Regions from separate parts of the Rothia amarae genome, predicted to be linked through region 3. Evidence: riboswitches for the same ligand, from Rfam matches in the RefSeq annotation. Region 3 holds a riboswitch; each other region holds the start of a gene.

Region 1 (7,365 bases), on a different contig from region 3:
CACCATGAATCAGCAACCAAATCTGGCTGGAAAGTTGTGAGACACCCAGCAAAGAGGAGTCATTAAACCCGCCGGCAAACCACACTGCCACCAATAAAATGAGCACGGTCGCGAACGAAAGTACAGCAGTCATTAACAGTTCGATAGCCCCCTGCATCCAAAGAGGCATAGGGAGCGAACGTTTCGGCGGGGTTTTGGAAGTGGTGTTCATCGTCCTTTATCTTTTCACGAACTGCACCCTCAGGTGTAGCTGGCAGTCGCTTTGAGCACGATTTGAATCCACATTTTTCGAAAATAGCCAGCAAGCTCTCAGGTTCTCATCCCTAAACTAGAGAGATGAGTAGTTTTTCATCTATGCCTTATGTTCTCATCACCGGCGCGTCCTCTGGAATTGGCGCAGCTTTTGCCCGTGAATACGCCACACGGGGATACTCTTTAGTGCTGAGTGGACGGAGGGTCGAGAAACTTGAAGAACTCGCTCACGAGTTGAGGACCTCCGATATAGATATAGAGATTCTCCCGGCAGATTTGCTGAAGGGCGACGACGTCCAGCGCCTCATCTCGCGTCTTCAACAGGAGACGAACCCCGTAGAAATTCTGGTCAACAACGCTGGTTTTGGTCTAGGCAAAGACTTTCTTTCAGCAAGCGTTCAGAGTCATCTCAACCAAGTGGAGGTCTTGGCAAAAGTTCCGCTGGCACTGATGCACGCGGCGTTGGGCCCCATGGTTGATAGGGGGCGGGGGCGAATCATCAACGTCGCATCTGTTGCTGCCTTTACTCCCGGTGGAACCTACTCTGCAGCTAAACGGTTTTTGGTGTCTATCAGTGAATCAGCAAATTTGCAGTATGCTACCCGCGGGGTAAGTGTCACCGCCGTCTGCCCCGGACTAACGCGGTCAGAATTTCACCGTGTTATGGAGGTTTCTGAGCCTCAGGTGCCAGGGGTATTCTGGCTGAGCGCCGAGCAGGTTGCTCGCACCGCCATTACAGCGAATATTCAAGGCAAAGCGGCAGTAGTGCCGTCGGCGCCCTACAAGATTATGCGATGGAGTAATGCCCTACTTCCCCAGAAAATCATTGGAAAAGCGCTTGAGCGAACCCGCAATTACTAGGGTTATTCTTCAGTAAAAGGATTAGTCGCCTGAACACCCCACCGTTGATACACCTCTGCTTTGGAAGAGGCAATCTCCAGCTGGTGCACTTGAGCCGTTGCACAGATGAGCCCCTCTAAAGCCGCGGTGGGGAGCGGCACGGTTCTCTCAGAACCTACCGCGTGGAATCCCCGCTCAGCCTGGCGACCAGCCCATTCCAACGAAACCTTTTCATCGATTTCTAAAACGTGCTCCCCAAAACGATCTACCAGTTCGCTGAGCCAGCGTTCTGTTTCCGTATAGGGGTAAAGTCCTTTAAGCTCGCCCAAGCTTAACACCGAAATGTAGAGAACTTTATAGGAGTTACGCCGCAGAAAAGCTACCACCTTCGGGTCAGGAGTCGCTTTGCGGATTTCCGCCAGCACATCCGAGTCAAGAAGGAGTCCGGAAAACTGGCTCATGCGACCTGAAGTACGCCATATTCAGTGGCAGGAACCCCTGATGGATTTGGGGTCAGCAAAAAGTTGAGAAATTCCGAACGCTCATTAGAGATGCGGGTGTAATCCTGGATAGAAACTGCGGAGTAGCCTCCACGAGCAGTCACCGCAACGGTGCTGAGGTTCTTCTGAATAGTTTCGTGGGGTCGAGCGGTGGTAGTCATAGCCACACTGCGCCTTCGCGCATTCCTTTCGAAGTGCTCTTGTCTGTACCAGCCTGCGTTGGTAGCAAACGCGCTAACAACGCGAATACAGACCGCTTCGTCATCCGAGCCACCCGTGAACATGGGGTTGGCGTTCAACTAAAGTCGGAGCTTGTCAGTTGAAACTCTTGAAGCTGTTTAAAACCATAACCCACCGTTTCTGAAAATAAAATACCGTCCCAGAAAAAAATTGATTTACCCGGGAGGGAAGCCATCCCCTAAAATGTGAAAAGGGTAAAAATTGAGGGCGAAAAAACTTTCGTTCTCAATCATTCACCTCCTCTGCACCTCCAAAGACCCATGTCTTTGATAAATCCCCCCCATTGAGGTATTGCCCGCCAAGGAAGCCCTACATGTTATCCAATAACGCAATAAAGTTTCTCTCCCGACGTCTCATAGCGCTCTCTGCCACCGCAACGCTTGCCTTGGCAGGATGCTCTCCCGTCGCCACCGACCAGAACGCTCCGGATGAAACCAAAAGCCTCACCGAAGTCCTAGAAGAAAATCCCGATGCCGTATTACCCACTCAAAATGACATCAGGGTACAAAAAACTATCCCCTACCTCATGGCCTCCCCCACAACCGAGTACTTTAACGCAAAACAGTGGCAAAAAACCTCAACCCGCATCCCAGCAACTCAAAAACAGCTGATGTCGGATAACCCACTTCTTGCCGAACAGGTCAACCAAAAATGCGTAGCCTACGAGCAGCTGGGGCTGGGATTATTTAGCACCCCCGGTGGAAAATTTACTATCCAAAAAGGCGAACGCCGTCGTATTGCTCTGGGACAGAATGGGATAGACCAGCTTTCAGGGTATATTTCAGTATTTTCTGTAGCAGATGCCACAGCTGCCCAGCAGCTCATTTCCACGTTAGAAAAGAACTCCGCCGATTGCACAGAAGCCCTGACCCAGCTCTATCCCGGTAGCGAAGATGCTTTTGAGATACATCGAAATCCCACTCCCAGCGGAGCTCCCAGCAACCCTGATTTGACGAGTTTGAGCGGCCAATACTCTGGAGATGCCTTTGGTTTACGAGTCACCAAGGTAGACAACTTTCTCGTAAGCACTTGGTTTAGAACAACCGGACATCATGATGATTCCAACGTGATGGAAACTACCGATTTCATTCACCGCATCGCCGTAGATAAAGCGGAAAAGCACTCTTCGGCTCCCCGCGGTGGACGCTCGCAGACAGCAAATTCTGAACAATCATAGGTAGCACTTCACCACGAAGAATTGTTCTCGGCTAATCTGGTTAAGTTAACCGTTTGGCCCTTATACGGAAGAGACTATGAGCGATTCGACTGCTTTTCCCGCTATCCCCGTCACGGCTGCTGAGATTATTCGTCAGGTAGGGCACGGGGCATATTCACGCGGGCAGAAGTACATGCGGGCGGGCAACGTAGCACGGTATAACTACGATGACGACGCGCGGATGCTCACCGGTGTGGTGACAGGCAACGATGTCACCCCTTATTCCACCAACATCACATTTCCTGCAGTCAAAACTCCCGGTTCACTAGCATTTTCTGCACGATGCACGTGCCCAGTACGCACTGATTGCAAACACGCGGTAGCGCTCATGCTCACCGCCATTGACCGGGCAGATAAGGCGCGTAAGGCGTTGACATCGTTGTCCCCCACCTGGCGTTCCACCCCTACGCACGATGGCGACGGCGCTCCGCAGGTTCCTGAAGACTTCAAGAAACGGTTAGAAAAATTCGGGGTCTACGCGGCGTCTCAACTAGAGAACCGCGCTGAAGATTCTGCAGAAAATTTAGAAGATTTGGCGCTCCTCAACGAGGAGAAACTCTCAAAGGTTCCCGCGTGGAGGCGGTCGCTATCGCATACGTTGGCAGCTCGCCCCGAATTTGGTAGCGATCACGCGCGCAGAGCATCGGCGGCTCTGGATCTTTCCTTTCACGTAGGAACAAAATTTACGCTAGGTAATAAGTCCAAAATCCCGCAGGTAAGTATCCAGGCAAGACCACTCATGATGGGTGCTCGCGGCAAATGGATTAAAGGCGGTTTGAGCTGGGAGAACTTCCAACGGGACCTTTCGCGGAGTATGAGTAGTCATACTCTCTACCCCGAACATGAACGCTGGTTTGCCGAATTCTATTCAGTGGTTCGCCCCTGGCAGTCGGCATATACTTCCCACCGCGATTGGGTGTCTTTGACTGCAGTCAATTCCTCGCTCCTGTGGCGGGTACTCGAAAAAGCCCGAGCCATCGGTCTGCCTATTTTGCTGGACGGTGAAGAAATAAATTTCTCTCTGGCTGATGCGACGTCGGTGGAGCTACTGGTGGAACCTCTTGCAGAGGCGGGTAAAACCGATGACACCGGTTTGAGTCTCAACCCCGTTCTGCGCTGGGGCAGATACTCCATTCCTGCTGAGCACTGCCACAAGTTGGGCGAACCCCGCATGGGTTTTGTGGCGTTAGGGGGTCGAGCACAGGCACGCTACGTGCAATCTGCCGAATCCGCCAAGTGGAGTATCACCCGTAAGCCAGCTTTAGATCTGGTGGAAGAATCTCTCGAAGAAACGACGCCGGCAGAGGGCTCCCCCGCCCGACCCGAGTGGATGAATGAGGCAACCAATATCGTCTTTATCCCCCTCGCCGATCCGCTCGATCCGGTAGCCGAATCATTGGCGATCTCTGGCGCCATCGAAGTTCCCGCCCGGGATAAAGAGAGTTTCTTTGCGGAGTACTACCCTGTCCTCTCTCGCACGGTTCACCTACATACGGTCAATCACAGCGTTGAGCTTCCCCCTGTTCGCTCGCCCCAGCTTGTATTGACGGTAAATTTTGAGGAAGAAAACTCACATACTGCTCGAACCGCTTGGCATTGGGAGTATCCCACCCATCCGTTAGCCACCGAAGATACTGACGAAGACGCGATAGAGATTCTTCCTGCCCTGGGTTACCCAGGCGAAGACCATCAAGATATCCGCGATACCAAGTTTGAATACCGCGTACTCAAAGAGGTCAAGGTCATCCGCCCGGCAGTGCCTTTTACCCGCAATACCTATGAGGGGTGGGCAACCCGGACCCTACTTGAAGACTCGCTGCCCCGATACCGTGAGATTGACGGCGTGCGCATTGACTTTGAGGGCACCGTGCCTGAATTCAAAGAACTCGGTGAACAACCAGAAATCACAGTTTCAGTAGACTCGACGGGCGATAGGGATTGGTTTGGCCTGGGAATCACCATCAAAATGGGTGAATGGTACGTCCCCTTCGCCAAAGTTTTCGAGGCTCTCAACGCCGGAAAAACTCACCTCTTGCTAGGCGACGGCAGCTACTTTGCGTTAGATCGCCCCGAGTTCATGAAATTACAAGAACTCTTGCGTGAAGCCAGTTCCCTGCGCGATAAAGAAACTCCCCTCCAGATTTCCCGCCATCAGGTAGGAATGTGGGAAGAGCTCGAAGAACTTGCGGCAGAAACCGAAACGGTCGATGCGTGGGATAGGCAAGTTGGCGCCCTGCTGAATGTCACTAACGGCCCAGCCCCCGAGCTACCTGTAGGGCTACATGCCGAGCTACGCCCCTACCAGGTCGAGGGTTTTCAGTGGCTTAACTTCCTCTGGGAGCACGAGCTCGGAGGCATACTTGCCGACGACATGGGTTTGGGCAAAACTGTACAGACCATCGCCCTCTTTGCCCGCGCCAAAGAACTCTGGACGCACTGCCAAGACCGCGAGCCAACCGAACGTTTTGCCCCGTTCTTGGTAGTTGCCCCGACATCGGTAGTGCCCAACTGGGAGCGCGAAATCAAAAAATTTGCCCCAGAACTCTCCGTAGCAACCATCTATGAGTCTCAGAACAAATCCAAGAAACCGTTGGCTCGCACCTGTGCGGATGCAGACGTAGTAGTAACCTCCTACGCGCTGTTCCGCATTGATGAAGAAGCCTACGTAGACGCTGGTTTCCAGCAACTCTGGAACGGCCTTATTCTCGATGAGGCGCAGTTCGTCAAGAACGCCAAAACAAAAGCTCACCGCATTGCCCGGGACATTCCCGCCCGCTTCAAATTGGCGGTCACCGGTACCCCCATGGAAAACAATCTTATGGAGCTGTGGTCCATGTTCTCCATCGTTGCGCCGGGGCTCTTCCCCAGCGCCCGCAGGTTCAAGGACTACTATGCCTCTCCCATCGAAGGCGGCGAAGACAAGAAAGCACTGCCCCGCCTGCGCCAACGCATTCGCCCACTCATGAAGCGCCGCACCAAAGATTTGGTCGCCGCAGATTTGCCTGAGAAGAACGACGTGCGCGTGGACGTACCATTAGCCCCGGCGCACCGCCGCGCCTACGACACCGCGCTTCAGCGCGAGCGCAAGAAAGTTCTAGGACTGCTGGAGGACATGGACAAGAATCGTTTTACGGTCTTCCAGTCGCTCACCACCATGCGCCGCATGGCATTAGACGCCAGCCTCATCGACCAAGAGCAATACGGCAGCGTGGCATCGTCCAAGCTGGACTACCTGGAAGAGAACCTGCCGGAAATCGTCGCCGACGGTCACCGCGCGCTCATCTTCTCGCAATTCACAACCTACCTCAAAAAAGTTGCCGAACGCCTGGACTCGCTAGGGATTACCTACCTCTACCTGGATGGCTCAACCCGCGACCGTGCGCGAGTACTCGAAGCCTTTGAACTAGGGAACGCACCCATCTTTCTGATTTCGCTGAAAGCTGGCGGCTTCGGCTTGAATCTGACCTCCGCTGACTACTGCTTCATTATGGATCCCTGGTGGAACCCCGCAGCAGAACAACAGGCGGTAGACCGCGTACACCGCATAGGTCAAACCCGCAATGTGATGGTCTACCGCCTGGTATCAGCCGGAACAATTGAAGAAAAAGTCATGGATCTCAAGGATTCCAAAGCGGCGCTTTTCGACGCCGTCGTGGACGAGGGTCAGTTCTTCTCGCCCTCCCTCACCGCCGAGCAGGTGCGCGATTTGCTCACCAGCTCAGAGGAGTAGGGGATTTATGAGTTCCTTACTTCCGTTTGGCACAGCATCGGCAAGCAATCCCTCTCGCATGGCTCGCGAGCGCTCGCAGATGCGATTCACGCCAGACCCAGCCAGCTTGCCTCACGCTGTGCCAAACAGAAGTTCAGGAAACTAATGAGTAAATCAGGACGTTAGTGAGCTGCCTTCTTCTTACGCGGAATCAGATGCATAATACCGACCACGATGAAGCCCACGATAGCGCCGAAAATCATTGCAACAACGGTTTCAGCAATCCAGCCAACGGTGGCGCCAATCCAGCTGTGGGACAGTGAATGGCCCCACTCAGCCGCATGATGGGCAATAGAGTAAGGGAAGTGCCAACCGAGCGCATCCAAACCGACGAGCAGGATGTGTCCACCAACCCAGAGCATCGCGAAAGTACCCACGATGGAAATGAAGGACATTACCTTGGGCATAGCTCGAACTAAGCCCTCACCAAATTTCTGAGCGCCCGCTGACTTGCGGCGAGCGAGGGCGAGTCCGATATCGTCCATCTTCACCAGCAGACCCACTACGCCGTACACCAGCAAGGTAATGAGGATGGCCACCACAACGAG
Region 2 (7,365 bases), on a different contig from region 3:
GACAGCGGAATCATCTTTCCATCGCGCGCAGGAGCCCACATCCGATAGGCAAGGTAATCCTCGGAGTCAAAGCCCCCAAGAACCGGCGTCTCTCTGCGTAGAATTAGTGATTCTTGTTCTGGAAAATAATCAAAGATACGGGTAGGAGTTACCCATGAGGTGTAATTAATGCGGACGACGGGCGAATCGACCGAAGTGCTCAGTACCCCGGTAGTGTAAATTTCTTCGGTAAAACCAGCGGGCTCAGTGAAAGTAAGACCGGCGGGGGAATCCGTTACCTTCAGCTGCGCAAGAGCATCTAAAGAAGCCAGGAAAACTTTGACCGTGGTATCTTGGCGAGCAGTTACTACTAGATGGCGCGACGAAAAGGAGACTCCCTCCACACGCACGTCGTCACGATGGGGCATTACCTTAATCCACTGCTGCCGTAAGTCTGAGAATCCTAGCCCGGTGGGCATCGGAGAGAGCACTATCTCTGAGTTAATCGCCTCGAAATCGTGCACCATGATGAGATATTGTTGCCCCGCTATGATGATGGGTTCAACGCTGTATTGCACACGCTCTGTCCGCGGAATCACGACCATCGGTGTGGTACGAAGATTGTCTGTGGGCACCAAGCGAACCTCAGTGAATTCGGAAGAGAACGACGTGAGCACCACATGAGTTCGGTCTTCTGAAAGATTAGCTTCGAGCCACATCCCTTGATCGGGTTCCTTGAAGAGCACGATATCTTCATCCGAGCTGTTGATTTTGTGTGCGCGAATTTCATAGGGGCGCCACGAGTCGTCGACCAAGGAATAGATGAGATAGGTGGCGTCGGCAGTGAGAAAAGCACCAGCAAAAATATCTTCGAGACGATCCGAGCTGATTTCTCCGGTGTTCAGATTCTTGAAGTACTGCGTGTAGCGCTCGTCGCCGGCGTCATCGACGCCGAAGGTCAGGAGCTCACCATCGAGCGAGGGCTCAAAGGAACCAAGCGAGAAAAAAGGTAAATCAGCTGCGAAAGCATTGCAATCGAGCAGAGTTTCTTCTCCCTCTAACTGCTGATTCGATTCAACCAGCGGAGGGGTGAAACGTTCCTCTACGCTTCCTTCTCGAACCGCTGGGACGCGGCACATCAGGGGGTACTGTTGCCCCTCGACCGTGCGTGAAAAATACCACCAGTTGCCCTTACGGGTGGGCACCGATAAATCGGTCTCTAGTGTGCGACCTTTGATTTCATCAAAAATGGTTTGGCGCAATGGTTGTTGCTGGGCGGTAACCTTTTCGCAGTATTCGTTTTCCGCTGTGAGGTAATCGATAACCTCTGACTTCTCTTTCTCTCGCAACCATTCAAAAGAATCGTAAAAAGTATCGTCATGAAAGACTCTGGTAGTCATCTGCTGACGCGCACGAGGCGCAGGCAACGGAGAAAAAGTAGTCATAAGAAGTCCCCTCTAGTTGTGATGCAACCCCATGTTGGGTGTTCATGGCTATATCCCCATTTTAGACGCTATTCAAATAGTTCGGTTCTAGAGCATCGGCGTGCTTTGAGCAAATACATATTTTTGGCACCGCGAATGTTAACTCTATGACAAAATATGACGCCGAAATTCTGAGGGTCAGAAATGTTCGACATAAAACTCTGCCCTCCTTGACCCTCCCTAGCCTCCTTTGGCTAGCATGAAAGCAGGTCAAGAGAACCAGTGTTAAGCCCCAGCTTACTGGTCGGCAACCCTCCTCTCGCGGTGGGGTGCCCTGGGTGATGACCGGGTACACCTCACCGGCGGGGTGTGCAAGCGCGGGACCGATGCCCCATCTTCTTTGGGGACATACCTACCATCAATAATCTTTGTTGCGATCACTAGACACCCTAAAGATTTGGCATGCGGTTCCAACGTCTACAACCTATTTGGAGCAAGCATGACTAACGAACAGAACGCCATACCCACTCCTTCGCAGCCTGAAGGATGGAAATTCGAAACGAAACAAATTCACGCAGGACAAGAACCTGATTCGGCAACCGGCGCCCGTGCCCTACCGATTTACCAATCCACCTCGTTCGTCTTCAAGGATTCAGAGCAGGCGGCTAATCGCTTTGCCCTGGCAGAACTGGGGCCCATCTATACCCGCATTAACAACCCCACTCAAGAGGCAGTCGAAAACCGAATCGCCGCTTTGGAAGGTGGCGTAGGAGCACTTTTACTTTCTTCGGGGCAAGCGGCAACGACGAACGCTATCTTGAACGTGGCAGGAGCAGGCGACCATATCGTCGCGTCCCCTTCTCTTTACGGCGGATCCTTTAACCTGCTCAAATACACCCTGGCTAATTTAGGTATCGAAACTACGTTCGTCGCTGATCCTCTCAATATCGAGGACTGGAAGAACGCGGTGCGCCCCAACACCAAGGCGTTCTTTGGCGAAACGCTGCCTAACCCTCGGGGCGATGTCTTTGATATCGAGCCGATTGCAGAGGTCGCCCACGAGGCAGGCGTACCTCTTATTGTCGATAACACCATCCCTACCCCTTTCCTCTTAAACCCTTTCAAATTTGGCGCAGACATCGTGGTACATTCCGCCACCAAATACCTTGGCGGACACGGAACATCGGTGGGAGGAGCCATCGTAGATTCGGGTAATTTCGACTTTGGGAAAGACCCCGAGAAATTCCCCCTCTTCAACACACCAGATGAGGGTTACCACGGGCTGGTCTACGCCCGCGATTTAGGTAAGAACGGCGCATTCGGCGTCAATCTCTCTTACATTCTCAAAGCGCGCGTAGGGTTGCTCCGCGATTTGGGGCAGTCTATATCTCCTTTTAACGCGTTCAACATAGCAATTGGGCTTGAAACTCTTTCGTTACGCGTCGAACGCCATATAGAAAACGCCACTAAGGTAGCGCAATTCCTCGAAAATCACGACGCCGTGGAATCGGTGCAGTGGGCGGGGCTAGAATCATCGCCCTACTACGAGCTCAAGCAGAAGTACATTCCCCGTGGCCCCGGCGCCGTCCTCGGGTTCACTCTCAAGAATGCTGATTCAGCAAAAGCGCAGAAGTTCGTAGATGCGCTCCAACTCCACTCGCTGTTGGTGAATATTGGCGACGTGCGTTCGCTGGCGGTTCACCCGGCATCGACCACTCATTCCCAGTCCAGCGTAGAAGAACTCGAAGCATTGGGAATCAATCCCGCTTTCGTGCGCCTCTCTGTAGGTATCGAAAATATTGACGATATCTTGGCGGACCTGGAATTGGGATTCTCCGCCGTAGCCTAAAAGTATGTGTGCGCTGACCGGCGTTATCGCGCGCCGTGAGTTTTCGAAGGAGAGAACGTCTTGACGATTGCCCCCACCCAACCGCAGCAGGTGAAAACACCGCAGAACGGGCTAGTTCAAACGTGTGAAATTGGCAGCCTCACCCTAGAATCCTTAGAGATCATTCCCCAGGTCACTCTGGCGTTTGAAACCTGGGGGGAGCTCAATGAACACCGCGATAATGCTGTTCTCATTTTGCACGCGCTCACCGGCGATACACATGTTTCCCGGGCGAACATAACCGAGGATTCCCATACCACCAGCCCCGCCCAAGCGGCGGGCTGGTGGGAGGGGATCGTGGGCCCCGGTTGCGTGATTGATACTGAAAAATACTTTGTTCTAGCTCCCAATATTCTGGGCGGTTGCTACGGCTCTACGGGGCCGTCATCACCTACCCCTGAATCTATTGATTCATCGCGAAAGCCGTGGGGGTCGAGGTTTCCTCTGGTAACAATTCGAGATACTGTCCATGCTGAAGCGCATCTGGCGGATGCCCTGGGGATAGAAACTTTCTACGCCGTAGTGGGCGGTTCGTTAGGCGGCGCTCGCGCTATGGAGTGGGCACTCACTTACCCGCACAGGGTAGAGCACTGTGTCGTCATTGCGTCAGGTCCCTCTGCTACAGCCGATCAGATTGCTTGGGCACAGTCACAAAACCTCGCGATTTCCCTGGACCCGAATTTTGCCGGCGGAGACTATTACGATGGATTACCCCCTGAAGGTGGCTTAGGTCTTGCTCGGCGCATCGCGCACACCACCTATCGTTCAGCCCCTGAACTCCATTTTAGATTTGGCCGAGTGGCCCAACATGGGGAGCGACCACTGCAAAAATGTCAGGCAGGGGAGCGGGGACGCTACGCCGTTGAATCCTATTTGGATTATCATGCGAAAAAACTTGCGGACCGCTTCGATGCCAATAGCTATTTGGCGATTAATAATGCGCTAATCAGCCACGACATCACACGCGGACGGGGCTCCCTGACCACTGCTTTGGCAGCGTCAACTTGTGAATGGAATATCGCCTACGTTGATTCGGATCGTCTCTTTTATCCCTCGGAATCTATCGTCATGGCTGCTTCGCTACCTCAGCCGGGGGAAGCTACGGCGATTCTTTCGCCGTCGGGGCATGACGGGTTTTTGATTGAAACCGATCAGATCGAACGGGTCTTACGCCGTACCTTCTAAGGTAAGCTGGCGAGCATGAATTTCGTTATTGAATACTCCAACCGTCCTGAAGAGCGCGAAGGTACTCACCTGATTCTCATGCTTCACGGGTATGGTTCCAACGAGCGTGACCTCCTGCAGATTGGTGAAATGCTCGGCGGGTCAGTGACCTACGCCGGTCTGCGTGCGCCTCAACCTGTGGGTACTCCGCTGTCCGAGGTAGGGGACACCGCAATCATCCCCGGCGCTGCTTTTGGCTACCAGTGGTATCCCTTGACGAACGCCTTGGAATCGAATCAACGTGCGGTGGAACTTGCGACCGACTACGTGATTGATTTTCTAGAACAGGAAACCACACGTTATGAGGCAGTGACCCTGATGGGGTTCTCACAGGGCATGGCAATGGCGACGTCGGTGGCGCGCCGTCGTCCAGACCTCGTCCATGCAGTCATTGGTTGCAGTGGGTTTGTGATTCCTGACGGTGAAGACTATTTCAAGGATACTGAGTTTAAGGCGAAGAACATGCCAGTTTTCTACGGTCGTGGTGATGCCGATACCGTTATTTCTCCCGAACGTGTGGACTTTGCAACGAACTGGCTCAAAGAGAACGCACAGGTGGAACTGCACGTCTACCAGGGATTACCCCACTCTATTAACCCTGAAGAAGTACGAGATATCGCCCGCTTTATGCAGAAACATATTCTCTAATATTTTAGAAGTCCGCCAAGAGGAGTGCTTGGCGGACTTTGGGGTAGAACATCTTAGTTTTCTACGGTCACCCGTGCAGCGAATCCGTTGAGTTCGACGACGTCGCCGTCGTGTAGCTGCTTTCCGCGTGCTTCTTCAATGTCGCCGTTAACTTTCACGAGACCATTTTGAATGACTTCGCGTGCCTGTGCGCCGTCTTCGACTAGATTTGCCAGTTTGATGAACTGGCCTAAGCGAATCATGTCGTCCCGAATCAATACTTCTTCAATTTCATTCATGCCGCTCATTCTATCGGGTGTGAGCTAACTGTTAGGCTGGAAGTAGCGCAAGAGCGCGCAAGACATTTATCCAACCCCTGCACGTCGTATCCAGCGGCGGAGTACTAGGAGTAAAGCATGGCAGCTAAATCCACCCTTGATAACGTCATCACCCTGGCTAAGCGCCGCGGGTTTGTTTTCCAGGCAGGTGAGATTTACGGTGGTACCCGCTCAGCATGGGACTACGGCCCCCTCGGCGTGGAACTGAAAGAGAACATTCGTAACGAATGGTGGAAGACTTTCGTGCGCGGGCGTGAGGACATGGTGGGTCTTGACTCATCGGTTATTCTTCCCCGCGCAGTGTGGGAGGCATCCGGCCACGTAGCGACTTTCACCGATCCGTTGGTGGAGTGCCTCTCCTGCCACACCCGTCTTCGCCAGGATCACTTGCTGGAGGCTTTTGAAGATAAGCACGGCAAGGCTCCTGAAAATGGTATGGCAGATATTAACTGCCCCAAGTGCGGTAATAAGGGTCAGTGGACTGAGCCTCAGAACTTCTCCGGTTTGATGAAAACCTACCTGGGTCCTGTTGATAATGAAGAGGGGCTGCACTACCTGCGTCCTGAAACCGCTCAGGGTATTTTCGTGAACTTCAACAACGTCGTCACTGCTGCTCGCAAGCGCCCTCCTTTTGGTATTGGGCAGATTGGTAAGGCGTTCCGTAACGAAATCACTCCCGGTAACTTCATTTTCCGCACCCGCGAATTTGAGCAGATGGAGATCGAGTACTTCGTTCACCCCGACGACGCTCAGCAGCACTTCGATACCTGGGTTGAGGATTGCTGGAACTGGTTTGTTGACCTGGGCATTAACCCCGACAACATGCGTAAGTTTGATGTACCTGAGGACGACCGCGCGCATTACTCCGATGGCACTATCGACCTCGAATACAACTTCGGTTTCCAAGGCAACGCCTGGGGCGAGTTGATGGGTGTTGCTAACCGCACCAATTACGACCTCGGCGTCCACAACGAGCATTCCAACGCTAAGCTGGAATATTTCGACCAGGGAACCGGTGAACGCTACGTTCCTTACGTGATTGAACCGTCCTTCGGGCTGACCCGCGCGATGATGGCGTTCTTGGTTGATTCCTATGTTGAGGACGAAGCCCCCAACACTAAGGGCGGCGTTGATAAGCGCACCGTACTCAAGCTTGATCCCCGCTTGGCACCGGTCAAGGCCGCAGTTCTTCCTCTGTCTAAGAAAGAAGAGCTGACACCGACCGCAGAGAAGCTGGCGGCTGAACTGCGTAAGAACTGGAATATTGACTACGATACGTCGGGAGCTATCGGACGCCGCTACCGCCGTCAGGACGAAATCGGTACTCCATTCTGCATCACCGTTGACTTCGATACTCTCGAAGACCAGGCAGTGACGATTCGTGAACGCGACACCATGAACCAGGAGCGCGTTGCACTAGATCAGGTCAAGAGCTATCTCGCATCTAAACTTGTAGGCTAGTAGCCGTCTTTATAGAAATGCCCCCGTGCTGAGAACTAACTCGGCATGGGGGCATTTTTACAATGAAGCAGGGGGACAGAAAAAATCAGATCGAGACGGTGGCGAGGGTAGGTGCACTGATCATGTCTGGATTTTTCAAGCTCTCCCAATCTTTGCGAAGAATTGATTTGATAATCGAATCATGAAAGGTGCCGTTGTAATAGAGTGTTTCGCGCAGTCGCCCCTCGGTCACAAAACCACAGGAGGAGTAGACGTATCGCGCACGCTTATTGAAATCGTAGACTTCCAAAGAAATACGGTTGAGACCGAGTTTCTCGAAACCGTAGTCCACCATGAGACGGGTGGCTTCGGTTCCCAAACCGCGACCGCGGCCACCCTCGCCAATTGCAATACGGTAATTGACGGATTTGTTGCGAGGGTCGTA
Region 3 (7,365 bases):
ATATACATCTCCCACGAGCCCTTTCCCACCAATGACTCAGCAACCTTCCGCGCCATTTTCCCCAGGTATTTCGGCGGTTGAGGCACAAAATATGCCGATTCGCGCATATTAGCACCTATAAGAACATCTACCCGTTGAGCAATCTTTTTCCATGCATCTTCCACCTGCTCAACATTCGGCAAAGGATAGTGCCCGTCCAACAAACCAAGGTTGGCAGGGCGCTCTTTCGAGCCACCCAAAAACCCCAGCAGACCTAGCCGGTAAGTCACCGGAACCACCACAACCTGCTCGTCTGCCACCAAGCGAACAGGGTTATAGCGTGCGCCGTCGCCGCTACCCACCACGTACGAGCCGCCATGAAAATAGACCATGACCGGCAACTTTTCAGAGGGTGCAACATCGGCAGGAAACACTATAGAGAGATTCTGGCACTCCTCGCTCATCAGTACCGACTGACGAATATCCCCGTCCTTACCACGCAAAAACTGTGGCGCAGCTGGGGCAGGAGAATCTGCTACAAAAGGATCTCCAAAGTCAGCTAGACGAACTGAATGGGGATAACGAAAACGCTCGGCACGCGCATAGGGAATACCTGAAGCGCGCACTACAGCGCCGTCTTCCACCGCTAAAAGAGTACCCACTGGAGTCTCAACGGGGCGCATTCCTAAATCCTTCAACATACAACTAGGCGGCGAACTGCTTGCCAATTTCACGGTAGGCAGCGCGTGCTTCTGGCATGAGTCGAGCCCCCATGTATCCATGAAAAGCGCGCGGCGCTAAGGTCAGGCTCACGGGCGAGCCAGCACCGACGGCAAGATTGGCAAAGTTGCGAACGTCGGGATACATGATGTCTCGTTTACCCTGGTAAATGTGGGTTTTCGGAAGGTTTTCTACCGACCCGAAAATAGGGCTGACGCGCGGATCCCGCACTCCCCACGAACCACTCCAGCGGCGTCCAGCTTCAATGAGCGACGGGCGGTTAAGTACCGGATCTTTAATGCCATGAATTTCGGGGTTGGAAAGCGTGAGATCGAGCCAGGGATAAAAAAGCAACACATTATCGGGGAGAACCAACCCGCGATCGCGGCGGCTCATCACGTATGCCTGAGCCAATCCGCCACCTGCACAGTCACCGGCAACGATTATTTTTCCACCGGTTTCTCGGGCGCTTTTGAGGGCATGGGCGAAGGCGCCGTCGAGTAATGGGTAGGCGTCTTTAGCGCTGTGGTGGGGAGCCAATTGATACATCGGTACCAAAGCAGAGGCGCAGGTTTCTTTCATCAACCGGTCAATGATGCCCCAGTGCATCATGGTGAGAGGTCTTTTGTATTCCCCGCCATGAATATATACCAGTACGTTGGCGCATTTTTCGTTTTCGGGGTCGAGAAAAACTACGCGCGAATCATCCACCTGCCGGTAGTACGCCCCATAGCGGTCATACATAGTAGCCGGCAACTCGGCAGGCTTGGCATTGTGGGTAATGGTCCGAACTGCGTTCCGGGAAGCATCAGAGGTCATACGGTTAATAAGGGAAAGCGCACCAACCGCTGTACGCATGCTGAGCGACATATCGCGCCACCTTTGTTATCAAATCGTTACCTTACACAGTAAGGGGTATTTGCTTCACCAGGGGTGCAAAATTCACCAATAAGGGGGAGAAAGTAAAAATCAGCCCTGAGAAGGAGAGTATAAGGAAAGACAAAACCCCGGAATTACACCAAAATTTCACCTCTACATACATGACGGGGCAAGTAGTACTTATCTCATGGATGTATTCATAAAATTTACTTAATATTGGCGTAACAAGCCCAAATAGGGGTGGTGAGCGGAAGAGTTTGCTGATTCTGGGCTGGGGTTAACGAACGCGTCCTAACCCCTACGCCAGTGGCAGCAGGACCTGAAAGACGGTTTCCCCCGGGCGAGATTGCACGTCAATACTGCCGCCATGTGCCTCAACGATGGCACGTACAATCGGCAACCCTAATCCTGTGGTTCCGGCGTCCCCGGGCCGCGCGACGTCGGAGCGTGTAAATCGGTCAAAAATTTTATCGATAAATTTAGGATCGATCCCCTCGCCATCATCGCTAATTCTTATCTCAGCAAACCCGCCCTCGGCAAAACCTAGAGACGCCGTTACATGCGTTCCCTCGGCGGTATGTTTGCGTGCGTTAGAGAGCAGGTTCGAAATAACTTGCTGAAGTTGGTTGCGGTCGCCGCGAACTTCTACCGGATCGTCTGGAATATCGAGAGTCCAGCGATGATTGGGGGCAGCTACCTGCATATCGAAGGTGCTTTCAGCGAGCATTTCCGAGAGATCTACCGCCTCAAAGACCGGCTGCTTGCCTTCATCGAGACGAGCGAGCAACAAGAGATCCTCTACCAAGCGGCTCATTCGTGCAGTCTGTGATTCGATGCGATTCACCGACTGCTCCCCCGAATCGCTCAGGTTTTCGGTCCACCGCAGAAGGTCCGAGTACCCCTTAATGGCAGCGAGCGGAGTGCGCAGTTCGTGGGAAGCATCGGCAATAAATGCGCGCATCTGGTTTTCAGTTTTCTCCCGTGCCTGCAGGGCAGACTGTACGTTCCCCAGCATTTGGTTTAGCGCGAATCCCACCGCGCCTACCTCTGAGCGGGGGTTCGAGTCCCACGGCTGCACACGGTCGGCGCGAGAAAGCACCTGCGACTCCAAGTCTGCCTGCGCGACGCCGGCAGCAACTGCCGAGACACGCTCTAGGGGGCGCATCGTCCGGCGGATAATCCATGAGCCGAGCAGACCAGCTATAACCATTACCGCCAGCGACCCACCTGCCATCACGGCAACTAAGGTGGCCAACGTATTATTCATGTCTTTGAGTGGGATGCCTGTGACCACCACGGTCTGGGGCTGATTGGGAAGCGCGTGAGCTTCTACCAGGTAGTTCCCTACTTCGAGATCAACTTTTTGGGCGGTAGCTTCTGCCGGGACATCTTTCAACTGCGCAACGTCTGCTTCAGAAAGACTTTGTAAATCGCCCGAGCTATCCAAAACTCCTGAGAATCCCACATTCCCGTTATTTACGCAGACGGTGAGGGTCCCTGCGCTTTGGCCGGGTGCGTTGAGCGGCGAGCTACTAGCGGACGTCTCGCATACGTTTTGCGCGCCTTCCGCATTTGCACCGTCCACCCCACCCGCGCCGCCGTTGCGCACAGGGGCGTCCTCGGGCTTAAAAATCATGGCGCGGCGCGACGTCTGATCTAACCGCTCGCTCACCTGCGATTCTAAGGAATTCTTGATAGTGAGAAAACTGCTGAGCCCGATAATCAGGCAGGCAACGCCCAACATTCCCACTAATATAGCCGTCAAAATAGTGCGCAGGCGAGGCGCAGATGCGAAAGACGAGTTCACGCTAGTTAACCGGCTTAATCACGTAACCAGCACCGCGAACCGTATGAATCATAGGTTCTCGACCTGCATCAATTTTCTTGCGCAAGTAGGAGATATAGAGCTCCACAATGTTCGCTTGACCGCCAAAATCGTAGTTCCACACGTTATCGAGAATCTGAGATTTTGAGACCACTCGCTTAGGGTTTTCCATGAGATAGCGCAACAGGTCGAACTGCGTTGCCGTGAGTGAGATGTCTTCTCCACCGCGGGTCACTTCACGGGTATCCTGATTCAGCACGAGATCGCCGACGACCAGCTCGGCGTCGTCTGCTGCCACAACGCCTGAACGCTGTACGAGGCGGTGAAGGCGAATCATGACCTCCTCCATCGAGAAAGGCTTGGTCACGTAATCATCGGCGCCAGCGCCGAGTCCTTCGATGCGGTCGTCAACCGAGTCTTTAGCGGTGAGAAAAAGACAGGGCACCTGCGGGTAAAGTTTCCGCACGCGGCTCAGTAATTCGATGCCGTCGAATCCGGGCATCATAATGTCCAGCACCAGAACATCGGGACGCCACTCGCGTGCTACTGCGAGCGCATCAGGGCCGTTTCCTGCCGATTTAACATCCCACCCAATCATGCGCAAACCTACGCTGACTAACTCTTCGAGCATGGCTTCGTCGTCGACGACGAGCGCGCGGATGGGCGTACCATCTACGTGTTCGAGGGTGGGGAGGTTTTTGGCGATTTCGTGTGCTCTGCTGCTCATGTGTATAAGCCTAGCGTTTGAGAGTGTTATGGAGCTGGTGTTTTGCTTGTTTCTGGGTCTTACAAAGTAACTGCATGCCGGGGGCATAGGTTAAACACAGGAAAGCGGAACAACTCGGCTGAGAACACGCGATTTGCCGATACCTGGCGTAGCGTCGGCAAGCAATCCCTCTCGTCTGCTTCGCTAGCGCTCAGGAAGGCGATTCACGCCAGACCCAGCCAGCTTTCCTCCCGCTACGCCAGGTTCTCGACTTATAGCTCGTCCTCACCCTGCTTTCACATAACTTAATATGACGCTACCTAGACATATTCACTACACGAAGTTACATAGGCACATCTAGGCGTTTTCGCTTGTGAGCCCGTGATGCGCCCATTTATATTGATTCTGTTATCTATCAAGAGCGGCCGAGAGATCTGGCTCTACGACGCTGCAGCAACCTCGCCCGAGCAATCGGGAGAAGGTGCTCCCGCCAGGACCGATAGAAGAATTAGCTTTCTGCTTTTCCATACGTTCGTTCCTCCCCTATAAAGGGGTGGGCGTGTATCTATCGGGCGAATCCATCGAAAGGAAATGCCCTCTATGGCACCTCATACGGCTCTGTCTTATGAGCTTTACCCTCCACGGTCTGTGGAAAGTCGTGACTCTTTGTTGCAAACCATTGACGAGCTTTCGGCTACTTCCCCTGACTATGTTTCGGTGACTTATTCCGGTACTGCCGAGCGTAAGCAACAGACTCTCGCTTTGCTTGATTATCTGGTGCACGAAACCAAGCTGACTCCGTTGGCGCATTTGACGTGCGTGGGGCATTCAGTGGGGGAACTGGAACACGCTGTGCGCCTCATTGTGGGTTTAGGCGTGCGGGGCTTGTTGGCTTTGCGCGGTGATATTCCGGCGGGGGTTTCCCCTGATGCTCTGGAGCTTCCGTTTGCGCGCTACTTAGTGGAGCTTATTCGCCGGGTGGAACGTGAAGATTTTGCGCATTTTGCCGGTGGAAAGCTGTCGATTGGGGTGGCTGCTTATCCGCAGAAGCACCCGGAGTCGGTATCGCTTCTTCAAGATATTGAGATTTTGCTGGCTAAGCAACGTGCGGGTGCTGATTTTGCTATCACGCAGGTTTACTTTGATAACGCTCGTTTTCAGGGACTGTTGGATGCGGCGCAGACTGCCGGGGTGAATTTGCCTATTATTCCGGGCATTATGCCGGTGACGTCGTTGCGCCGTCTCATTCGGCTGTGCGAGTTGGCGGGGTTGGCTATTCCGCTGGATCTTGCCAGTGCGTTAGAGAATGCCGATAACAAGGTGGAGCGCCACAAGATTGGGGTGGAGTATGCGTTGCATCAGTGTAAAGCAGCGCTAGATTCTGGTGCCAGTGGTTTGCATTTTTACACTTTCAACGAGCACCGCGCCGTCCTCGATGTGCTGGAGCATCTCGATATCGCTCCCTATACGTCGCGCTATTTTAGTCCTCTGAAATCTTCTCAGCCGTCGCATTTTTCTACGTCAGACGCCGAATACGCGTCCGTGTCTGCTTCCGCTTAACACTTTTTCATTATCTTCCTGAAAGGTCACTTTTCATGTCAGTCCAGAATTTTCCTGCAGCAACTATGGTTGGTTACCCTCGCATTGGTCGCCACCGCGAACTTAAGAAAGCAGTGGAGGCTTTTTGGAAGGGGACTGCGAACCGCAGTGAGCTAGATGCGCAGGTGGCTGAGGTTCAAAAAGTTAACCTTGCCCGCCTCACCGAACTCGGTTTGAACGCTGACTACGCGATTCCGGCGTCGTTCTCTCACTACGATCAGGTACTCGATACGCTTCGTTTGGTCAACGCGGTTCCTTCCCGTTTTGCCGATGCCCTGGATGAGCGCGGCATCCTACCGTTGGAGGGGTATTTCGACTTGGCGCGTGGCACCCAGGATCAGCCTGCGTTGGAAATGACTAAGTGGTTTGACACGAACTACCACTACCTTGTGCCCGAGGTTGGGGCGCAGACTTCGTTTGAGTTGAATCCTGAGGAGTTGTTCGCTCAGCTTGATATTGCTGAGGAGCAGGGCGTGCGTGTGCGCCCGCAGATTGTAGGTCCGATTACTTTTTTGGCGTTGGCGAAAGCTGAGGACGGCACAGCACCAGACTTCGAGCCTCTTTCTCGTCTCGACGATTTGCTGGCGGTTTATGAGGAGCTTCTGACTCAGCTCACCGAGAGGGGTATGCAATGGGTACAGTTCGATGAGCCTGCACTGGTGGCGGACCATCAGCACATTGACGCCGCCCGTCTGTCCGAATTGGTGTCTAGTACCTACGGTCGTTTGAGCGCGCACTCGCGGCGTCCTGCACTGTTTGTCACTTCCCCCTACGGTGATTTAGCGCAGAACCTTGAACCGCTAGCGCAGTCGGGAATTGAGGCTTTGCATGTGGATAGTGTTTCTGCCGATTACAGTGACCGTCTGCAGCAACTTGCAGAGCAGAACGGTCTGCATCTGGTGGTAGGCGCCGTCAGCGGTCGTAATATTTGGCGTACGGATTTGCGGCAAACGCTGAAGGAACTTGAGGGGTTGAAGGGTATCTCTATCGCTACTTCAACCTCCCTACAACACGTTCCCCATGACCTGAATTTAGAAGAAAGTCTGCGCGAAGACCTCAAAAGCTGGTTGGCTTTTGCCGACCAGAAGGTAGTCGAGGTGCTTACCCTAGCGCGGGCAGTGTTGGAGGGTGAAGATGCTGTTGCGGCAGAGATAGCTACCGCTTCAGATGCCCTTGCCCAGCGCGAGAAGTCCGAGGGTGTTCGAGTTCAAGCTATCCGGGAGCGTGTCCAAGAAGTCACCGCGCAGAGCGGTGCTTTTGAGCGCCCGACCGCAAGCGAGCGCCAGCAAGCTCAGGCTTTCCTGAATCTCCCGCAGATTCCTACCACCACTATCGGCTCTTTTCCGCAGACTTCTGACATTCGCAAGCAACGCGCGGCGTTCCGGGCGGGCACTATCACCGAAAGTGAGTTTGACGGTTTCTTGCGCGAGGAGATTGCCTCGGTTATCGCGTTGCAAGAGGAAATTGGGCTAGATGTACTGGTTCACGGCGAGGCAGAACGTAACGATATGGTGCAGTACTTCGCAGAGAATTTTGAGGGTTTTGATACCACGGTGCATGGCTGGGTGCAGTCCTACGGTTCGCGTTGCACTCGTCCTTCTATTTTGTGGGGCGACGTCAAGCGCAGCGGCGAAGGGTTGGAAGGTTCGGCATTCAC

The links. Region 3 has a riboswitch for S-adenosylmethionine ahead of ACFR81_RS04540 (methylenetetrahydrofolate reductase). Riboswitches for the same ligand answer to the same signal wherever they lie in the genome.
Region 1: it holds a riboswitch for S-adenosylmethionine, as region 3 does, so the genes downstream of both, ACFR81_RS05500 (nuclease PIN) here and ACFR81_RS04540 (methylenetetrahydrofolate reductase) in region 3, are expected to answer to the same signal.
Region 2: it holds a riboswitch for S-adenosylmethionine, as region 3 does, so the genes downstream of both, ACFR81_RS09075 (O-acetylhomoserine aminocarboxypropyltransferase/cysteine synthase family protein) here and ACFR81_RS04540 (methylenetetrahydrofolate reductase) in region 3, are expected to answer to the same signal.

The regions. Positions count from the first base shown of each region.
Region 1 covers NZ_JBHUCN010000009.1:147,257-154,621, forward strand. Annotated here, with positions in the region: gene ACFR81_RS05485 (cell division protein PerM) at 1-211, opposite strand, end outside; gene ACFR81_RS05490 (SDR family NAD(P)-dependent oxidoreductase) at 337-1,113, shown strand; gene ACFR81_RS05495 (PIN domain-containing protein) at 1,116-1,553, opposite strand; gene ACFR81_RS05500 (nuclease PIN) at 1,550-1,753, opposite strand; SAM riboswitch class IV at 1,784-1,926, opposite strand; gene ACFR81_RS05505 (hypothetical protein) at 2,146-3,009, shown strand; gene ACFR81_RS05510 (DEAD/DEAH box helicase) at 3,086-6,778, shown strand; gene ACFR81_RS05515 (DUF808 domain-containing protein) at 6,940-7,365, opposite strand, start outside.
Region 2 covers NZ_JBHUCN010000014.1:23,704-31,068, forward strand. Annotated here, with positions in the region: gene ACFR81_RS09070 (S9 family peptidase) at 1-1,424, opposite strand, end outside; SAM riboswitch class IV at 1,672-1,787, shown strand; gene ACFR81_RS09075 (O-acetylhomoserine aminocarboxypropyltransferase/cysteine synthase family protein) at 1,903-3,252, shown strand; gene metX (homoserine O-acetyltransferase MetX) at 3,313-4,476, shown strand; gene ACFR81_RS09085 (alpha/beta hydrolase) at 4,492-5,163, shown strand; gene ACFR81_RS09090 (RNA-binding S4 domain-containing protein) at 5,217-5,441, opposite strand; gene ACFR81_RS09095 (glycine--tRNA ligase) at 5,559-6,941, shown strand; gene ACFR81_RS09100 (GNAT family N-acetyltransferase) at 7,027-7,365, opposite strand, start outside.
Region 3 covers NZ_JBHUCN010000008.1:207,181-214,545, forward strand. Annotated here, with positions in the region: gene ACFR81_RS04520 (carboxylesterase family protein) at 1-662, opposite strand, end outside; gene ACFR81_RS04525 (alpha/beta hydrolase) at 685-1,569, opposite strand; gene ACFR81_RS04530 (sensor histidine kinase) at 1,877-3,385, opposite strand; gene ACFR81_RS04535 (response regulator transcription factor) at 3,387-4,130, opposite strand; SAM riboswitch class I at 4,519-4,615, shown strand; gene ACFR81_RS04540 (methylenetetrahydrofolate reductase) at 4,710-5,669, shown strand; gene metE (5-methyltetrahydropteroyltriglutamate--homocysteine S-methyltransferase) at 5,705-7,365, shown strand, end outside.